Regions from separate parts of the Streptomyces sp. NPDC048637 genome, predicted to be linked through region 2. Evidence: riboswitches for the same ligand, from Rfam matches in the RefSeq annotation. Region 2 holds a riboswitch; the other holds the start of a gene.
The links. A riboswitch is a leader RNA that binds a small molecule or an ion and turns the genes downstream of it on or off. The one in region 2 is predicted to bind cobalamin.

Region 1 (9,026 bases), on a different contig from region 2:
TGCCGGCCTCGGAGGGCGAAGCGTTCGGGCCGCAGAGGCTGGCCGAGATCGAGGAGCTGGAGACCACGAGGCGTACGGCTCTCCGGACGGAGCACGACGAACTCGTCACGGAGCTGCACCGGGCCCAGGCCGACGGTGCGGTGACGGACGACCAGGATCTGTGCCTGCAGGAGCTGCTGGCGGATGCGCGCACGCACCTCGACGACACCGGCCATCATGACCTGATCGACGTGCGGCGGGCGCTGGAGACGGTACGGGCGGATCTGCCCATGCACCGGCAAGAAGCGGCCGACCGGATCCGGGCCCGGCTCGACGCCCTGGACCTCCCGGTGGACGAACGGGCACAGGTGCTGCGGCACCTGGATACCGGCGGCCTGGCGACCGCCGCCGACCTCGTCTACTTCCTGGAGATCGGCGAACCCGTCCCGGAGATCGAGGCGGGCGAGTCCCACCTGACGGAGTTCTTCCCTGTCGTGCCCGAAGGACTGCCCAAGGGCATTGACCACGAACTCGTCGCGATGGTCCGCTCCGGCGGGAAGCACCCGACCGTTCCCGTCCTGGACTACGGGAACCTCTCCAGCGACGAGGCGGCACTGGCGGCGGACGCCCTGAACGACTGGCGTGAGCTGGGCGCCACCGAGGCGAAGGGCCGGCCCAAGGCCCCCGCCGGGCGGAAGCTGCTCCCGGCCCTGAAACTCCTGGGCTACGACGCCGAGAGCGCCCGGTCGCTGGAGGAGCTGTCGCCGCACCGGCGCGAGTACCGCTTCTTCGAAGCGAGCGGCGTGGAGGTCAACGGCCGGGCCAAGGTGCCGGCCTTCGGCTCGCAGATCAAGGAGCAGGGCGGCAACCTCCGTGTGTTGATGCTCTGGGGCCGCCCGCCTGCCGAGGTCGTCATGAGCCTGGCGTCGCGGGACACCAGCGAGACCAGTCTCCTGGTCGTCTACTTCGGCACCCTCGGCCGGGAGGCCCGCGCGGAACTCGCCGCCGGATCCGACCGTCTGCAGCCGCTGCTGGTCGTGGACGATGCCGCCCTGGCCTATCTCGCGGCCCGCGGCAACCGGCAGGCCAGTACGGCCACCCAGACCCTGCTGCCGTTCTCCGGTGTCAACCCGTACATCAGGGAGAAGCGCGGGCGGATCGGCGGGGAGATGTTCTACGGGCGGGACGCGGAACGCAAGAGCATCCTCGACCCGCGCGGCACCCAGGTCATTTTCGGCGGCCGCGGCCTGGGCAAGTCGGCGCTGCTCAGCGATGCCGGGGAACGCTTCATGGACCAGCGCCCCGGGTTCCACCAGTCGGTGTACCTGAACCTGGACCAGGAGAACATCGGCAAGGGGAGCTCCCTCGGGCCGGAGGCCCTGTGGAGCGTCCTGGACCGGGAGCTGACCGATGCCCAGGTGCTGGGCCGGCCCCAGGGCCGCAAGTCGCAGAAGGACCGTTCCGAGCGGGTGCGCGAGGGAACCCGCCGCTGGCTCGACGGGGACTCGCGGCGCCGCCTGCTGATCCTGCTCGACGAGTGCGACCAGTTCTTCGAGGCGGACGCTCCTCGGTTCGACCAGACCAAGAAGCTGAAGGGACTCGGGTCGGACACCAAGGACCGGGCCAAGGTTGTCTTTGCCGGCCTGCACTCCGTGCAGCGCTTCTCCAAGCTGGCGAGCAACGGACCGTTCGGGCATCTCGCACAGACCCCGAAGGTGATCGGTCCGCTCGCCCCGCAGTTCGCCGCCGATCTGCTGGTCGAGCCGATGCGGGCGCTGGGCTTCGAGTTCGACGACGTGGACCTGGTGAACCGGGTGCTGGGTTACTGCTCGTACCAGCCGTTCCTGCTGCAGATGTTCGGCCACCGGCTGGTCGAGGTGATGCACCGCAAGCGGGCGCGGCGCGGAGCGGAGGGACCTCCGTACACGGTGCGGGTCACCGACATCGAGGCCGTGGAGTCGGATGCCGCCCTCAGGACCGGCATCTCGGCGGCCTTCAAGGACACCCTGAGCCTGGACCACCGTTACGACGTGATCGCCAACGTCCTGGCGTACCAGGCCCGTAACCACGGTCTGGAAGTACGGCTGAGCGACGCCGAACTGCGCGAGGAATGCGAGACCTATTGGCGGGAGGGTTTCCGGCAGCTCGACACCGAGGGGTTCCGGGCCTATCTCTCCGAGATGGTGGGGCTGGGAGTTCTGGCGCCCAACCACGAGGGCCAGGGCTGGCATCTGCGTGGCCCGAACGCACTGCGCATGATCGGCACGTCCCACGAGGTGGAGACCCGTCTGGTCCGGGCCGAACAGGACTGCAAGCTGGAGGAGAGCATCGTGCTGGAGGGGCGGCCGGAGCTCCCCGACGGCCGTCCCGCCCCGCTCACCATCACGCAGCTGGACGATCTCCTCGGTGAGCGCGCGAATCAGACGAGGGTCGTCCTGGGCACCCCGGCCACCGGGGTCGGCGACGTGGGCGACACCCTGCGCGCGGTCGCCGGGCGCATCGCCGACTGGCAGCTCCCGCCCATCGGCAAGCCCAGCGTCTTCAAACAGGAGCTCACGGGTGGGAATCCGCGCGAACGGCGGGTGCTCATCAGCGACTTCGCCCGCTACCCCGCGAAGCCGGAGACCTGCCGCGAGGCCGTCGATCTGGCCGACGACCTGCTGCCCGGCACTCCCGGGGTGACGCGCGCGGTGGTGCTCGTGACCGACACCGGACAACTGGACCTGTGGCGTGTCCTGCTGACGGGCGAGGAACACACCACCGCGGTTCCGGTGGTGCTGCGCCGGCATGACCGCCGCAGCCTGCGGGGCTGGGCACAGCGCACCGAGGTGTTCAACACGGACGAACGCCTGGACCGGCTCTACACGCTGACCGGCGGCTGGCCCCTCCTCGTCGACCGCGCACACCAGCTGTACGGCGAACTCGGCGACCCCGAAGAGGTCTTACGGCGGCTGGCCGGCATGCGCACGGACCGCTCGGCGGCCCGTGCGTTCGTCGAAGCGACCGGTATGTACGCGGATCCGATGCTGGCGGCGGGCTATCGGTCCATTGTCGAGGCATTCGAAGGGGATCCGGCGGACCGGGAGAGCGTCGTGACCGCGATCGTGTACAAGACCGGGGACGAGGCGGAGGCCCGCTGGGTCTACGCGTGCCTCGACGCTCTGCAGATGTTCGATCACGAGGACGACGCACAGCTGCGCCTGGAACCCCTGCTCCGGCAGTGCGTGGAACTCGGCGAGTGACACCGTCCGGTCGGTCCCGCGCCCTGTCCTCCGCACCGCGGCCCGCGGAGCGGAGGACAGGGCGGGGCCGTGTACCGGGAAGATCTCCCTGATCTCTACGAGCCGCTGGTCTTCATTCTATGAGCGGGGTGGGGAGTTCGTCATACGCTGCTCGGCAAGGCCGCGAACAGATCATCTGTCACCCGAGCCTGCTGGGGCTGGTTCCCGCGCGCGCCGGCCGAGCCGGCGCACAGTGGCCGGCGTGCTCACGGCTGGGGCCGCACGTGTGTGCCGGCTGGACATCCCCAGACGGCCGGGAGGCCGCAGTGGCGCTTCCTCCCGGCCGTAGGAACGGGATCAGGAGCCGGGCAGCTCCGTGCGGACGGTGTGGGCCGCTGTGACCAGGTTTTCCAGTGAGGTGCGGGTCTCGGGCCAGCCGCGGGTCTTCAGGCCGCAGTCCGGGTTGACCCAGAGGCGTTCGGCGGGGATGGCCTCAAGTCCCTTGCGCAGCAGGGCAGCTGCCTCGTCGGCGCTCGGGACGCGTGGGGAGTGGATGTCGTAGACACCGGGGCCGGCCTCGCGCGGGTAGCCGTGTGCGGCCAGTTCCCGGGCGACCTGCATGTGGGAGCGGGCGGCCTCCAGGCTGATGACGTCCGCGTCGAGGTCGTCGATGGCCTGGACGATGTCGCCGAATTCGGCGTAGCACATGTGGGTGTGGACCTGGGTGCGGTCCTGTACGCCGCTGGTGGTGAGGCGGAATGCCTCGGTGGCCCAGGCCAGGTAGGTGGTGTGGTCGGCGGCGCGCAGGGGCAGCGTCTCGCGCAGGGCGGGTTCGTCGACCTGGATGACCGAAGTGCCCGCCGTCTCCAGGTCGTTCACCTCGTCGCGCAGGGCGAGTGCCACCTGGCGGGCGGTGTCGCCGAGCGGCTGGTCGTCGCGGACGAAGGACCAGGCGAGCATGGTGACCGGGCCGGTGAGCATGCCCTTGACGGGGCGGTCGGTCTGCGACTGGGCGTAGGAGGTCCAGCGGACGGTCATCGGATCGGGGCGGGAGATGTCGCCGGCCAGGACCGGCGGGCGGACGTAGCGGGTGCCGTAGGACTGGACCCAGCCGTGCTGGGTGGCCAGGTAGCCGGTGAGCTGCTCGGCGAAGTACTGCACCATGTCGTTGCGCTCGGGCTCGCCGTGCACCAGGACGTCGATGCCGGCCTTCTCCTGGAAGGCGAGGACGTCGCGGATCTCGGCCGCGATGCGGTCGTTGTATCCCGCGGTGTCGATCCGTCCCGCGCGCAGGTCGGCGCGGGCGGTCCGCAGCGCGGCGGTCTGGGGGAAGGAGCCGATGGTGGTGGTCGGCAGCAGCGGCAGCCCGAGGTGGGCACGCTGGGCCGTCGTGCGCTCGGCGTACGGCGACCGGCGGCGGCCGTCGGCGTCGGTGACGGCGGCGGCACGGGCGCGCACGGCCGGGTCGTGGGTGAGGGCGGAGTTCGCCCGGGAGGCCAGGTCGGCGCGGTTCGCGGCGAGTTCGGCGGCGATGGTGTCGGTGCCCTGTGCCAGGCCCCGTGCCAGCGTCACCAGTTCCGCGGTCTTCTGCTTGGCGAAGGCCAGCCAGCGGGCGATCTGCGGGTCGATATCACGCTCGACGACGGCGTCCAGCGGCACGTGCAGGAGCGAGCAGGACGCGGCCACATCGACCCGGTCGGCGAGGCCGAGCAGGGTGCCGAGGGTGGACAGCGACTTCTCCAGATCGTTGATCCAGATGTTGCGGCCGTTGACCACGCCCGCGACCAGGCGCTTGCCCGGCAGTCCGCCGACGGCCGCCAGGGCATCGAGGTTGGCCGCGGCCGCGTCGGTGAAGTCGAGCGCCAGACCGTCCACCGGGGCCTTGGCCAGGACGGGCAGGGCGTCGCCGAGCCGGTCGAAGTACGAGGCGACCAGGAGCTTCGGGCGGTCGGTGAGGGCGCCCAGGTCGCGATAGGCGCGGGCGGCGGCGTTGAGTTCGGCCGGGGTGCGGTCCTGGACGAGGGCGGGCTCGTCGAGCTGTACCCAGTCGGCGCCGGCGGCGCGCAGGTCGGCGAGGACCTCGGCGTAGACGGGCAGCAGCCGGTCGAGGAGGGTCAGCGGCTCGAAGTCGGCGGCCACGCCGGGAGCGGGCTTCGACAGCAGGAGGTAGGTGACCGGGCCGACGAGCACCGGCCGGGCGGTGAGACCGAGGGTGAGGGCTTCCTTGAGCTCGGTGACCTGCTTGGTGGAGTCGGCGGTGAAGACGGTGTGCGGGCCCAACTCCGGGACCAGATAGTGGTAGTTGGTGTCGAACCACTTGGTCATCTCCAGCGGCGCCACGTCCTGCGTGCCGCGGGCCATCGCGAAGTAGCCGTCGAGGGCGTCGGCCGCGACGGCCTCGCGGTGGCGGTCCGGGACAGCACCGACCATGACGCTGGTGTCCAGCACGTGGTCGTAGTACGAGAAGTCACCGGTCGGCACCTCGTGGAGGCCGGCGTCGGCCAGTTGCCGCCAGTGGGAGCGGCGCAGGGTCAGGGCGGTGTCCTTGAGGGCTTCGGCGGTGACCTTGCCCTTCCAGTAGCCCTCGATGGCCTTCTTCAGTTCCCGGTTCTGGCCCTGGCGGGGGTAGCCGTACACGGTGGCCCGTGCTGCCGCGGCTGCGGGCTTTGCTGTCACGGAATTCTCCTTCGCGAATACGTGTCCTGAGAGTCCCGGGGGCGGAACGAGGTACGCGAAGGGGTGACGGACCCGACGGAAGCACGGTGCGTCTGTGAGGCACATGTCCGCCTGGTACGTACGCCGACCCGCCCTCGAGGTCACCGGGATATCCGTCCACACATGGGGTGCGCACGGGCAACGGGCAGGTCTTCGGACTCGTGGGCGCGCCTGCCGGAGTCTTCCGGCGGGCCCCTACTGGCCGTCGCTTCCCGGATCCGCGGTCGGATCCAGTGCGTATGACGGCGGTCGTTCCCACTCACCGCTGCGGGGCAGTCCCGGATTCTCACCGGGTTCCCTCTTACGACGCGGCCCGTCTGGCGGACGGGGCGAACCAATTGCCCGGCCAGCCTAGAGGGTGGCGGCAAACGCGGACACCCCTGCTCACATTCCGGACGAGGAGGTGAGACTCCGGCGGGGTGCGGTCCATGGCACGGCGGGGCGCGGAACGGCATCGGCAATCCGTTCCGCGCCCCGTACCGCACCACCTGCCGGGGCCCCTCAGCCCCGGCAGCGACCCAGGGACCCTCAGCCCCGGTCGTAGGTGTGGAACCCGCGCCCGGTCTTGCGGCCGAGCAGTCCCGCCTCCACCATCCGCTGGAGCAGCGGCGGTGGTGCGTAGAGGGGTTCCTTGAACTCGTCGTAGAGGGACCGGGCGATGGAGGCCACGGTGTCCAGCCCGATCAGGTCGGCGAGTTTGAGCGGGCCCATGGGGTGGGCGCAGCCCAGCTCCATGCCCGCGTCCACATCGGCGGCCGTGGCGAAGCCGGACTCGGCCATCCGGATCGCCGACAGGAGGTAGGGGATGAGCAGGGCGTTGACGACGAAGCCGGCCCGGTCCTGGGACCGTACGACCGTCTTGGCCAGGGTGCCGGTGATGAATCGCTCGGCGGCGGCGACCGTCGCCGGCGTGGTGTGCAGGGAGGTGACGACCTCGACGAGCGGCAGTACCGGTACGGGGTTGAAGAAGTGCAGCCCGAGGACGCGGTCCGCGCGGTGGGTGGCCATGCCGAGGCGCATGACGGGGAGGGCCGAGGTGTTGGTCGCCAGGATGGCCTCCTCGTCTTCGACGATCTTGTCGAGGGCTGTGAAAACGTCCGTCTTTGCGGCGGGGTTCTCGACGATGGCCTCGATGACGAGCTGGCGGTCCGCGAGGTCGTCGAGGCTGCCGGTGAAGACCATCCGGGTCAGGGCGTCCTCGGCCGGGATACGGTCCAGCTTGCCGCGCTGGACGGCGCGTTCGAGGGAGACGGCCACCCGCTCGCGGGCAGTGCGGGCCGCGGTCGCATCGGCCTCGCAGACCACGGTGTCGACGCCGGCGCGGGCGCACACCTCGGCGATGCCCGCCCCCATCTGACCTCCCCCGACGACTCCGACCCGCTGGATCGTGGGCTCCGGAAGGGCGCTCATACGGTGACCTCCGTGCGGTGTACGAGGTGGCGGGCGTAGGCGTCCGGGGTGAAGAAGGCGGGCAACTCCTGGGCGAGGGCGGTCCGTTCGAACAGTTCCCGGACCTCGTCGAGCCGCGCCCAGGGGTACTGGGCTCCCAGGGCGGCGAGCTCGTCGTCGAGGAGGCCGAGCACCGTGTCGCGTTCGACGGCACCATGGCGCAACCACTGCCAGATCTGCGCCCGGGCGATCTCGGCGGCCGCCGCGTCCTCCATCAGCCCCTCCAGCACCACGGCACCGGTGCCGCGCAGCCAGGCGTCGAAGTACCGCAGTGCGACGGCGATGTTGGCGCGCACGCCGTCCTCGGTGGGCGGCCCCGCGGTGCGCCGGACGGCCAGGAGCTGCTCGGCGGTGACGTCGACGTCGTCCCGGGTGCGGTCGATCTGGTGGGGCTGTCCGTCCAGCACACCGTCGAAGATCTCGCGGCAGAGGGGGACGAGCCCGGGGTGGGCGACCCACGTTCCGTCGAAGCCGTCCTCGGCCTCGCGCTCCTTGTCGAGACGCACCCGGGCGAGCGCCGCCCCGTCTGCCTGCGCGTCGTGGCCCGGGACGTGCGCGGCCATGCCGCCGATGGCGTGCGCGCCGCGCTGGTGACAGGTGCGTACGAGCAGTTCCGTGTAGGCCCGCAGGAAGGGGGCCGTCATGGTGACCTTCGTCCGGTCGGGGAGGGAGAAGTCGGGGCGGTGCGCGAAGACCTTGATCAGGCTGAAGAGGTAGTCCCAGCGGCCGGCGTTGAGCCCGGCACTGTGCTCGCGCAGCTCGTAGAGGATCTCCTCCATTTCGAAGGCCGCGGTGACCGTCTCGATCAGGGCGGTGGCGCGGATGGTGCCCCGCGGGATGCCGAGCAGATCCTGGGCGAAGACGAACACGTCGTTCCACAGGCGGGCGTCGTAGGCGTTCTCAAGCTTGGGCAGGTAGAAGTACGGGCCGGATCCGGCGTCGATCTGCCGCTGCGCGCAGTGGAAGAAGTACAGGCCGAAGTCGACGAGCGAGGCGGGCACCGGATGGCCGTCGACGAGAAGATGCTCTTCGGTGAGGTGCCAGCCCCGGGGGCGGACGACGATGGTCGCGAGCCGGTCGCCGAGGCGGTACTCCGTGCCGTCCGGCGCGGTGAAGTCGATCCGCCGCTCGATGGCGTCCAGCAGGTTCAGCTGACCGCCGATGATGTTGTCCCAGGTAGGGGAGGTGGCGTCTTCGAAGTCGGCCAGCCACACCTGGGCCCCGGAGTTGAGCGCGTCGACCGTCATCCGCCGCTCCGGCGGCCCGGTGATCTCCACCCGCCGGTCGGCGAGCCCCGGCGCGGGCGGTGCGACCCGCCAGTGCGGATCGGCGCGGACGGCGGAGGTGGCCCGCGAGAAGTCGAGCGGGGAACCGGACGAGAGGCGAAGGGCGCGGCGGCGGCGCTCGGTGAGGATGTCGCGGTACCGGTCGGCGAAGGTACGGGCGAGGCACCCGAGGAAGTCGAGTGCGGCGGGGGTGAGGATCTCGTCGAAGCGGTCGCCAAGGGGGCCTCCCCTGCTCGTCGAGCGGAGTCGAGAGCTTGGGGAAGCGCCGAGCACCTGGACCCGGCTGGGCAGTGTGGTGGTGGACATGCGCATCTCCTCAACGGGCGCAGTGGGGCCGGGTGGTGAGGGCCGGACGGAGACGGTCGTCCGGCCCTCA
Region 2 (9,026 bases):
TTCCCGCAGCTCCCGGACGAGGTCCTCGAAGGTGACGAACCGCTTGCCGGGGATGCCCTGTTCGAGGGTCTGCCGCAGGGCGCGGGTGAAGACGCTGCCGCCGGTGGGCTCCTCGCCGCTGAAGATCCGGCGGTTGGGCTGCGCGGCCATCAGCAGCGACATGGGGGTGCGGCAGGCGTGGAAGGCTTCACCGGCGTTGCCGGCGTAACAGCACTCCAGGACGATCACGATCCGGTCGGCCCGTGCGTTGTCCAGGTAGGACAGCACCATGTCCTGCCAGGAGACGGTCTTGTGACGCCGTTCCGACGCACCGACCATGAGCTGGAGATTGCCGCCGTCCGGGCCCACCCGGCCGTGGCCGGAGAAGTAGACCAGCAGCAGTCCGCGGGCCTCCTGGGTGACGGTGTCCAGCGCCTGTTCGACCTCCCATGGCTCCTGGGGCCGGCAGATGACGACCTCGCCCTTGGTGAACAGATCGGTGCCGGGAGCGAGCAGGACCCGCTCCAGTTCCTGGGGGTTGTCCCGCACCGCCGGGAGCGGACGCAGATGCCGGTAGTCGTCGACACAGATCAGCAGCGCCCGGTTGACCTTGCCCCGTGCGTCGTATTCGGACATCCGGCTCAGTCCCCGGTGGTGCTGCCGCCCCCGTTCGCCGGGCTGCCGGGATCGGGGCGTCCGGGGGCCGGGGCGCCCGGTCCGGGGTCGCCGAGTGCGCGCAGCTCGCCGTCCCCGCCGCCGACCGCCACGGCGGGCCGTTCGCCGGTGTCGCGTTCCTCCCTGCGGCGGCGCAGCCATTCGCGCAGGGCGATGCTCAGGCTTTTGGTGATCTCGGCGGCGACCGCGCCGACGACGACCAGGATCAGGTCGTCGACGCCGATGGCCATGTCGCCGGGGCCCTCGTCGCACTCCCCCGACGGCCGCAGTTCCCAGTCGTGCGCCCGCTGGGTCAGCCAGGGCTCCCGCTCCAGCCAGGCCTTGAGGTCCTCGACGTCCTGGTCAGGATTGTTGGTGCCCGTGATCCTGATACGGATCTCATGACGGTCAGCGCGCTGCGGCATCCCCCGGCCCCCTTCCGGCGGCCCCGTCGCCGTGCACCAGATAGTGACGCGGGATCAGGTGTGCAGGCAACCGTCTGTGACCCGACTGCCACGCTGTGGCGTGCACCACAGCGCCTGCCATACGGCAGCGTCGCAGGTCAAGGGTGAGTTGACGGGCATTCGCGGGGCGTGGTGGACTGCCGGAGCCATTCGGCGACAGCTGAGGAAGTCCGGTGCGAATCCGGCGCGGTCCCGCCACTGTCACCGGGGAGCGTTCCTCCAGCGAAGGCCACGGTCCGCCTCGCACACGTCGGATTCGGCTGACGTGCGCGGGACTGGAAGGCCGGAGGACACGCCGATCCGGGAGCCAGGAGACTCTTGTCGCCGTCACGTCGAGCCAGGGCGCGGACCCTGAGTGAGGACATACCGCCATGCCCGGCCGCCCCGTGAGATCCCCACTGCCCGCTGCCGCAGGTCCCTTTCGAGGCCTGACGGCGGGCTGATCCGATGCGCGGCGAACACGCGGGATATGCGTGCGGCGCGGCCCTCGGCTTTCTCGGCGACCTGATCGCGGCGGATCCGCGGCGCGGCCATCCGGTGGCCGCGTTCGGCCGGGCCGCGGGCGCCGTCGAGCGCCGGCTGTGGCGCGACCACCGCGGCTACGGGGCGGTCCATACCGCGCTGTGCGCGGGCGGTGCTGCCGCCGGTGCCGCGCTGCTCCAGCGCGCCGTGCGGGGCACCGCTCCCGCTTCTCCGCTGTCGCTCCGTGGTGGCGCGGGGGTCGCGCTGACCGCGGCGACGGTCTGGGCCGTGCTGGGCGGCACCTCGCTCGGCCGGGAGGCACGGGCCGTCGGCGGGGCGCTGACGGCGGGTGATCTGGACGTGGCGCGGGAGCGGCTGCCGCATCTGTGCGGGCGCGATCCGCAGGCGCTGGACGGGCCGCAGATGGCCCGCGCCGTGGTGGAGTCGGTCGCCGAGAACACCTCCGACGCGGTGGTGGGCGCCCTGGTGTGGGGCTCGCTGGGCGGCGTGCCCGGCCTGGTGGCGTTCCGCGCGGTGAACACTCTGGACGCGATGGTGGGGCACAAGTCGGCGCGCTACCGCCGCTTCGGCTGGGCCGCGGCCCGGCTCGACGATCTCGCCGGCTGGCCCGGCTCCCGGCTGACCGCCGCGCTGACCGTGCTCGCGGGCCCCGACCGGCGCGGTGCGCTGCGGGCCTGGCGGGCGGACGGCGGTGCGCATCCGAGCCCCAACGCGGGCCCGGTGGAGGCCTCGTTCGCGGGGGCGCTGGGCGTACGGCTGGGCGGCACACTGGCGTACGGCGGGCGGGTGGAACACCGTCCGGTGCTCAACGGCGCGGCGCCGCCGGTGGCGGCGCCCGACATCGAGCGGGCGGTGCGGCTCTCCCGCCGGGTGAGCGCGCTGGCGCTGGCGACGACGGTGGCGGCGCGGCTGGTGGCCGGCGCGGCGCTGCGCACACGACAGCCGGGTTCCCGGCGCAGGAGGAGCCGGTGAACGGGCGGTTGAAGGCATCCGGCGGGGCGGTCGGCGGTGGGCTGCTGGTGGCCGGTACGACGTCCGACGCCGGCAAGAGCGTGGTGACGGCGGGCATCTGCCGCTGGCTGGTCCGGCAGGGCATCCGGGTGGCGCCCTTCAAGGCGCAGAACATGTCGCTGAATTCGTTCGTCACGCGCGAGGGCGCGGAGATCGGACGGGCCCAGGCGATGCAGGCCGCCGCGGCGCGGGTGGAGCCGACCGCGCTGATGAACCCCGTCCTGCTCAAGCCGGGCAGCGACCGCAGCAGCCAGGTGGTGCTGCTGGGGAAGCCGGTCGGCGAGCTCAGTGCCCGGGGGTACTTCGGGGCGTCGTCCGCGGGGAAGACGCCTTACGCGGGCCACCGGGAGCAGTTGCTCGGGACGGTGACCGACTGCCTTCAGGAGCTGCGGCGTACCCATGACGCGGTGATCTGTGAGGGCGCCGGCAGCCCCGCCGAGATCAATCTGCGGCGGACCGACATCGTGAACATGGGGATCGCGCGGGCCGCCCGTATCCCGGTGGTCGTGGTCGGCGACATCGACCGCGGCGGGGTGTTCGCCTCGTTCTTCGGCACCACGGCGCTGCTGTCCAAGGAGGACCAGGCGCTGGTCGCGGGGTATCTGGTCAACAAGTTCCGGGGCGATGTGACGCTGCTGGAGCCGGGGCTGGAGATGCTGCGCGGCCTCACCGGGCGGCGGACGCTGGGCGTGCTGCCCTTCGCGCACGGGCTCGGCATCGACGAGGAGGACGGCCTGCGGGTGTCGCTGCGGGGCGCGGTGCGCGAGAGCGTGGTGGCTCCGCCGCACGGCGCGGATGTGCTGCGGGTGGCGGTCTGTGCCGTACCGCTGATGTCGAACTTCACGGACGTGGACGCACTGGCCGCCGAACCGGGTGTGGTGGTGCGGTTCGTGGACCGGGCCGAGGACCTCGCCGACGCCGACCTGGTGGTGCTGCCGGGGACCCGGGGCACGGTGCGGGCGCTGGAGTGGCTGCGGGAGCGCGGGCTGGCGGACGCGATCGCCCGGCGGGCCGCCGAGGGCCGGCCGGTGCTGGGCATCTGCGGCGGCTACCAGATGCTGGGCGCGCACATCGAGGACGAGGTCGAGTCCAAGGCGGGCGCGGTCGACGGGCTGGGGCTGCTGCCCGTACGGGTGCGGTTCGCGGTGGAGAAGACGCTCGCGCGGCCGTCCGGCGAGGCGCTGGGCGAGCCGGTGGAGGGGTACGAGATCCACCATGGTGTCGCCGAAGTGACCGGCGGGGATGAGGCGTTCATCTCCGATGGCCAAGGGCGCAGCCTGGACGGTTGCCGGGTCGGCTCCGTATGGGGCACGCACTGGCACGGCGCGCTGGAGAGCGACGGCTTCCGCCGGGCGTTCCTGCGGCGGGTCGCGGCGGACGCGGGCCGGGCGTTCGTCCCGGCCCCCGGCACCAGCTTCGCCACCCTGCGCGAGGAGCAGCTGGACCGGCTGGGCGATCTGATCGAGGAGCACGCGGACACCGGCGCGCTGCTGCGGCTGATCGAGGAAGGGGTGCCGGAGGGACTGCCGTTCGTGCCTCCGGGGGCGCCATGAGGGGTACACACACGACGAATCCGGAGCTCGACGGCGACGTGGAGGACGACACAGCATGACAACCGCGCACAACACGACCCCGCAGTACCCCTTCACCGCAGTGGTCGGGATGGACGATCTGCGGCTCGCGCTGCTGCTGAACGCGGTGAGCCCCGCGGTGGGCGGCGTGCTGGTCCGCGGGGAGAAGGGCACCGCCAAGAGCACCGCCGTCCGGGCGCTGTCGGCACTGATGCCGGCCGTGGACGTGATCAGCGGCTGCCGCTTCGCCTGCGCCCCGGCCGTGCCCGACCCCGGCTGTCCCGACGGGCCGCATGAGACGGGTGCCGTCGAGGAGCGCCCGACGCGGATGGTCGAACTGCCCGTCGGCGCCTCCGAGGACCGGCTGGTCGGCGCGCTGGACATCGAGCGGGCGCTGTCGGAGGGCGTGAAGGCCTTCGAACCCGGCCTGCTGGCGGATGCGCACCGCGGCATCCTGTACGTCGACGAGGTCAATCTGCTCCATGACCACCTCGTAGACCTGCTGCTGGACGCGGCCGCCATGGGCGCCTCGTACGTGGAGCGCGAAGGTGTCTCCGTACGGCACGCGGCCCGCTTCCTGCTCGTGGGGACGATGAACCCCGAAGAGGGCGAGCTGCGGCCGCAGTTGCTGGACCGGTTCGGCCTCACCGTCGAGGTGGCCGCCTCGCGCGAGCCCGACCAGCGGGTGTCGGTCGTCCGGCGCCGGCTGGCCTACGACGCCGATCCGGCCGGCTTCGCGGCCGACTGGGCGGCCGAGGAGGACGAGCTGCGCGGGCGTATCGCCGCGGCCCGGGAGCTGCTGCCGCGGGTGACGCTGGGCGATGCGGCGCTGCGGCAGATCGCCGCGACCTGTGCCGCGTTCGAGGTGGACGGGATGCGCGCGGACATCGTAATGGCGCGTACCGCCACGGCGCTGGCCGCATGGGCGGGCCGGACGGACGTCCGGGAGGAGGACGTCCGGCAGGCGGCGCTGCTGGCGCTGCCGCACCGCCGGCGCCGCAACCCCTTCGACGCCCCCGGCCTGGACGAGGACAAGCTCGACCAGACGCTGGAGGAGTTCGGCGGCGCGGACGAGGGCACGGACGGCGACGACGACCCGGAGCCGGACGGTCCGGACGGCGGTCCCGACGGGGGCGGCCCCGACGGCGGCGGGCATCCGCCGCAGGAGGGCGGGCCGGAGGAGTCGCCGCTCCCGCCGGAGGCCGAACTCCCGCACCAGCAGGACCGGGAGGCCCCGCAGTCTCCCCAGGCCCCCGAGCAGCCCGGACAGGCCGAGCAGCCCGAGCCCGAGCCGGAGAGCGCGCCTCAGGGCGGCGCGGCCGGGGAGAAGGCGGCGGTCGGGGCCACCGAGCCGTTCAAGACCCGGCGCCTCGATGTGCCGGGCCTGGGCGAGGGCGCGGACGGCCGCCGCTCCCGTGCCCGGACCGCCCATGGCCGGACCACCGGGGCCCGGCGTCCCCAGGGCGCCCTGGGCAAGCTGCATCTGTCGGCGACCGTGCAGGCCGCGGCACCGCACCAGCGGGCCCGTGGCCGCAGCGGGCGGGGACTGGTGGTGCGCCGGGACGATCTGCGCGAGGCGGTACGCGAGGGGCGGGAGGGCAATCTGGTCCTGTTCGTCGTGGACGCGTCCGGTTCGATGGCGGCGCGGAAGCGGATGAGCGCGGTCAAGGGCGCGGTGCTCTCGCTGCTGCTGGACGCCTACCAGCGGCGCGACAAGATCGGCCTGATCACCTTCCGCGGGACCGGCGCCGAGCTGGCGCTGCCCCCGACGTCCTCGGTCGAGGCGGGTGCGGCGCGGCTGGAGCAGCTGCCGACGGGAGGCAGGACGCCGCTGTCCGAGGGCCTGCTGAGGGCCCATGAGGTGCTGCGGGTGGAGCGGATGCGGGATGCCTCGCGGCGGCCGCTGCTGGTGGTCGTCACCGACGGCCGGGCGACCGGCGGCCCGGAGCCCGTCGTGCGGGCCGGCCGCGCCGCCCGGCTGCTGGCCGGTGAGGGCACCGCCTCGGTGGTCGTGGACTGTGAGGCGGGTCCGGTGCGGCTGGGTCTTGCGGGCGAGCTGGCCCGTGAGCTGCAGGGCACCGCGATCACCCTCGACGAACTGCGCGCGGACAGCGTCTCCGCGCTCGTACGGACCGTGCAAGGCAACAGGAAGGCCGCGTAATGCCGCAGGGACAGCCGTCCGTCGTACCGAACGACGGGCTCACCACCCGCCAGCGCCGCAACCGTCCGCTGGTGTTCGTCCACACCGGCCAGGGCAAGGGCAAGTCCACCGCCGCCTTCGGGCTGGCGCTGCGCGCCTGGAACCAGGGCTGGCCGGTCGGGGTGTTCCAGTTCGTGAAGTCGGCGAAGTGGAAGGTCGGCGAGGAGCGGGCGCTGAAGGTGCTCGGGGAGTCCGGTGAGGGCGGCACCGTCGCCTGGCACAAGATGGGCGAGGGCTGGTCCTGGGTGCAGCGCGACATCGCCTCCAGCGAGGACGCGGCGCGCGAGGGCTGGGAGCAGGTCAAGCGGGATCTGGCCGCGGAGACCTACAAGCTGCTGGTGCTGGACGAGTTCGCCTATCCGCTGAAGTGGGGCTGGATCGACACCGACGAGGTGGTGTCGGTGCTGCGCGACCGCCCCGGGACCCAGCATGTCGTCATCACCGGGCGGGGCGCCCCCGAGGCGCTGCTGGACTTCGCCGATCTGGTGACGGACATGACCAAGGTCAAGCACCCGATGGACGAGGGCCAGAAGGGCCAGCGGGGCATCGAATGGTGACCGTGGTGAGCGCGGCGTGAGCGGCGGTTCGATCCCCCGGCTGGTGATCGCCGCACCGTCGTCGGGCGCGGGGAAGACCACGGTGGCCACCGGTCTGATGGCGGCGTTCGCCCAGGCCGGTCTCGTGGTGTCGCCGCACAAGGTCGGCCCGGACTACATCGATCCGGGCTATCACTCCCTGGCCACCGGCCGCCCCGGCCGCAATCTGGACGCCTATCTGTGCGGGCCGGACCGGATCGCACCGCTGTTCCTGCACGGTGCGGCGGGCGCCGATCTCGCGCTCGTCGAGGGCGTGATGGGGCTGTTCGACGGCGCGTCCGGGATGGGCGAGCTGTCCTCTACGGCACATGTGGCGAAGCTGCTGCGGGCGCCGGTGGTGCTGGTGGTGGACGCGTCCTCGCAGTCCCGGTCGGTGGCCGCGCTGGTGCACGGCTTCGCCTCCTGGGATCCGGAGGTGCGGCTGGCCGGGGTGATCCTCAACAAGGTCGGCTCGGACCGCCACGAGGAGCTGCTGCGGGAGGCGATGGACTCCTCCGGTGTGCCGGTGCTGGGCGCACTGCGCCGTGACGGGCGGGCCGGTACGCCCTCCCGGCACCTGGGCCTGGTGCCGGTCGCCGAACGGCGGTCCGAGGCGGTGGAGTCGGTGGCCGAACTCGCCGCGCGGGTCCGCGAGGGCTGCGACCTGGAGGCGCTGCTGGCGCTGGCGCGTACGGTGCCGGAGCTGCCGGACGCGGCCTGGGACCCGGCGGCGGAACTCGCGCCGGCCGAGGGCGCGGCCGCCCCGGAGAAGCCGCTGATCGCGGTCGCGGGCGGCGCCGCGTTCACCTTCTCGTACGCCGAACACGCCGAGCTGCTGACCGCCGCGGGTGCCGAGGTGGCCCCGTTCGACCCGCTGCGGGACGAACAACTGCCGCCCGGCACCCAGGGGCTGGTGATCGGCGGCGGCTTTCCCGAGATCTACGCACCGGATCTGTCGGCCAACGCTCCGCTGCGCGCCGCGGTGACCGCGCTGGCCGCCTCCGGGGCGCCGGTGTCCGCCGAGTGCGCCGGGCTGCTCTACCTGTGCCGGTCCCTCGACGGGAAGCCGATGTGCGGGGTACTGCCCGCCGAGGCCCGGATGACCGAACGGCTCACCCTCGGCTACCGCGAGGCCGTGGCGCTGCGGGACAACGCGCTGGCCGCGGCCGGCACCCGGGTGCGCGGCCATGAGTTCCACCGCACGGTGCTGGAGCCGGGCGCGGGCGCGGACCCGGCGTGGGGGCTGACGCATCCGGAGCGGCGGGTGGAGGGCTTTGTGTCCGGCGGGGTGCACGCCTCGTATCTGCACGTGCACTGGGCGGCCGAACCGTCGCTGGCCGGACGGCTGGTGGCGAGCGCGGCGCGGAGCGCGCCGGCCCGGGGCGCCGCCCGATGACCCGCGGCACCGGCGGGGAGGGGACCCGGCCGCCCGCCGTCCTCGGCCCTCTCGTCTGTGCCACACCCGGCCTGGACCGCACGGTCGCCGAGGTCGCCGAGCCGGCCGCGTCCGGTGTCCACTGGCCGGGGGCGCCCTTCACCGCCGGGGCGGCCGGGCTCGCCGCGGTCCTGGAGGGGCGGCGCGGCCGGGTGGCCTCCGGCCGGGGAGCCGTCGCGGTATGAGGCGTCGGGCGGCCGACGGGACCGGCGGTGCTGACGCGCCACTGGTCGTCGGGGTGGGGGCGAGCCGTGGCGTCCCGGTGTCCGAGGTGCTGGAGCTGATCGCGGCCACCCGCGCGGCGGCGGGGTGTACGGACCGGCCGGTCGTCGCGCTGGCGACGGTCGCGGCCAAGGCCGCGGAGCCCGGTCTGCTGGGGGCGGCGCGGCGGCTGGGGGTGCCGTTGCGATCGTTCCCGGCGGCGGACCTGGCGGCGGTGCGGGTGCCCCGTCCGTCCCTGGCCGCGGCGGCCGCCGTCGGGACGCCGAGCGTGGCCGAGGCGGCGGCGCTGCTGGCCGCGGGGCCGGGCGCCGAACTGGTCGCCGGCAAGCAGAAGTCGGCGCCGCGGGGCCGGCCGGCCCGCGCGACCTGCGCGCTGGCCGGGCCCGCTGTAACGGACAGCGGTGCCCTTACCGCTGGTAGGGAGGGAGTGGC

Region 1: linked by a shared signal. The riboswitch ahead of metE (5-methyltetrahydropteroyltriglutamate--homocysteine S-methyltransferase) and the one ahead of AB0C46_RS27720 (cobalamin biosynthesis protein) in region 2 are both predicted to bind cobalamin.

Annotation. Positions count from the first base shown of each region.
Region 1 is NZ_JBEZHQ010000043.1:6,301-15,326, forward strand. It holds gene AB0C46_RS34530 (hypothetical protein) at 1-3,221, shown strand, start outside; gene metE (5-methyltetrahydropteroyltriglutamate--homocysteine S-methyltransferase) at 3,558-5,876, opposite strand; cobalamin riboswitch at 6,042-6,269, opposite strand; gene AB0C46_RS34540 (3-hydroxybutyryl-CoA dehydrogenase) at 6,444-7,325, opposite strand; gene aceB (malate synthase A) at 7,322-8,956, opposite strand.
Region 2 is NZ_JBEZHQ010000026.1:53,822-62,847, reverse strand. It holds gene AB0C46_RS27730 (VWA domain-containing protein) at 1-615, opposite strand, end outside; gene AB0C46_RS27725 (hypothetical protein) at 621-1,058, opposite strand; cobalamin riboswitch at 1,259-1,415, shown strand; gene AB0C46_RS27720 (cobalamin biosynthesis protein) at 1,545-2,552, shown strand; gene AB0C46_RS27715 (cobyric acid synthase) at 2,549-4,144, shown strand; gene AB0C46_RS27710 (putative cobaltochelatase) at 4,200-6,323, shown strand; gene cobO (cob(I)yrinic acid a,c-diamide adenosyltransferase) at 6,323-6,919, shown strand; gene AB0C46_RS27700 (cobyrinate a,c-diamide synthase) at 6,936-8,333, shown strand; gene AB0C46_RS27695 (hypothetical protein) at 8,330-8,557, shown strand; partial or broken gene AB0C46_RS27690 (cobalamin biosynthesis protein) at 8,554-8,973, shown strand.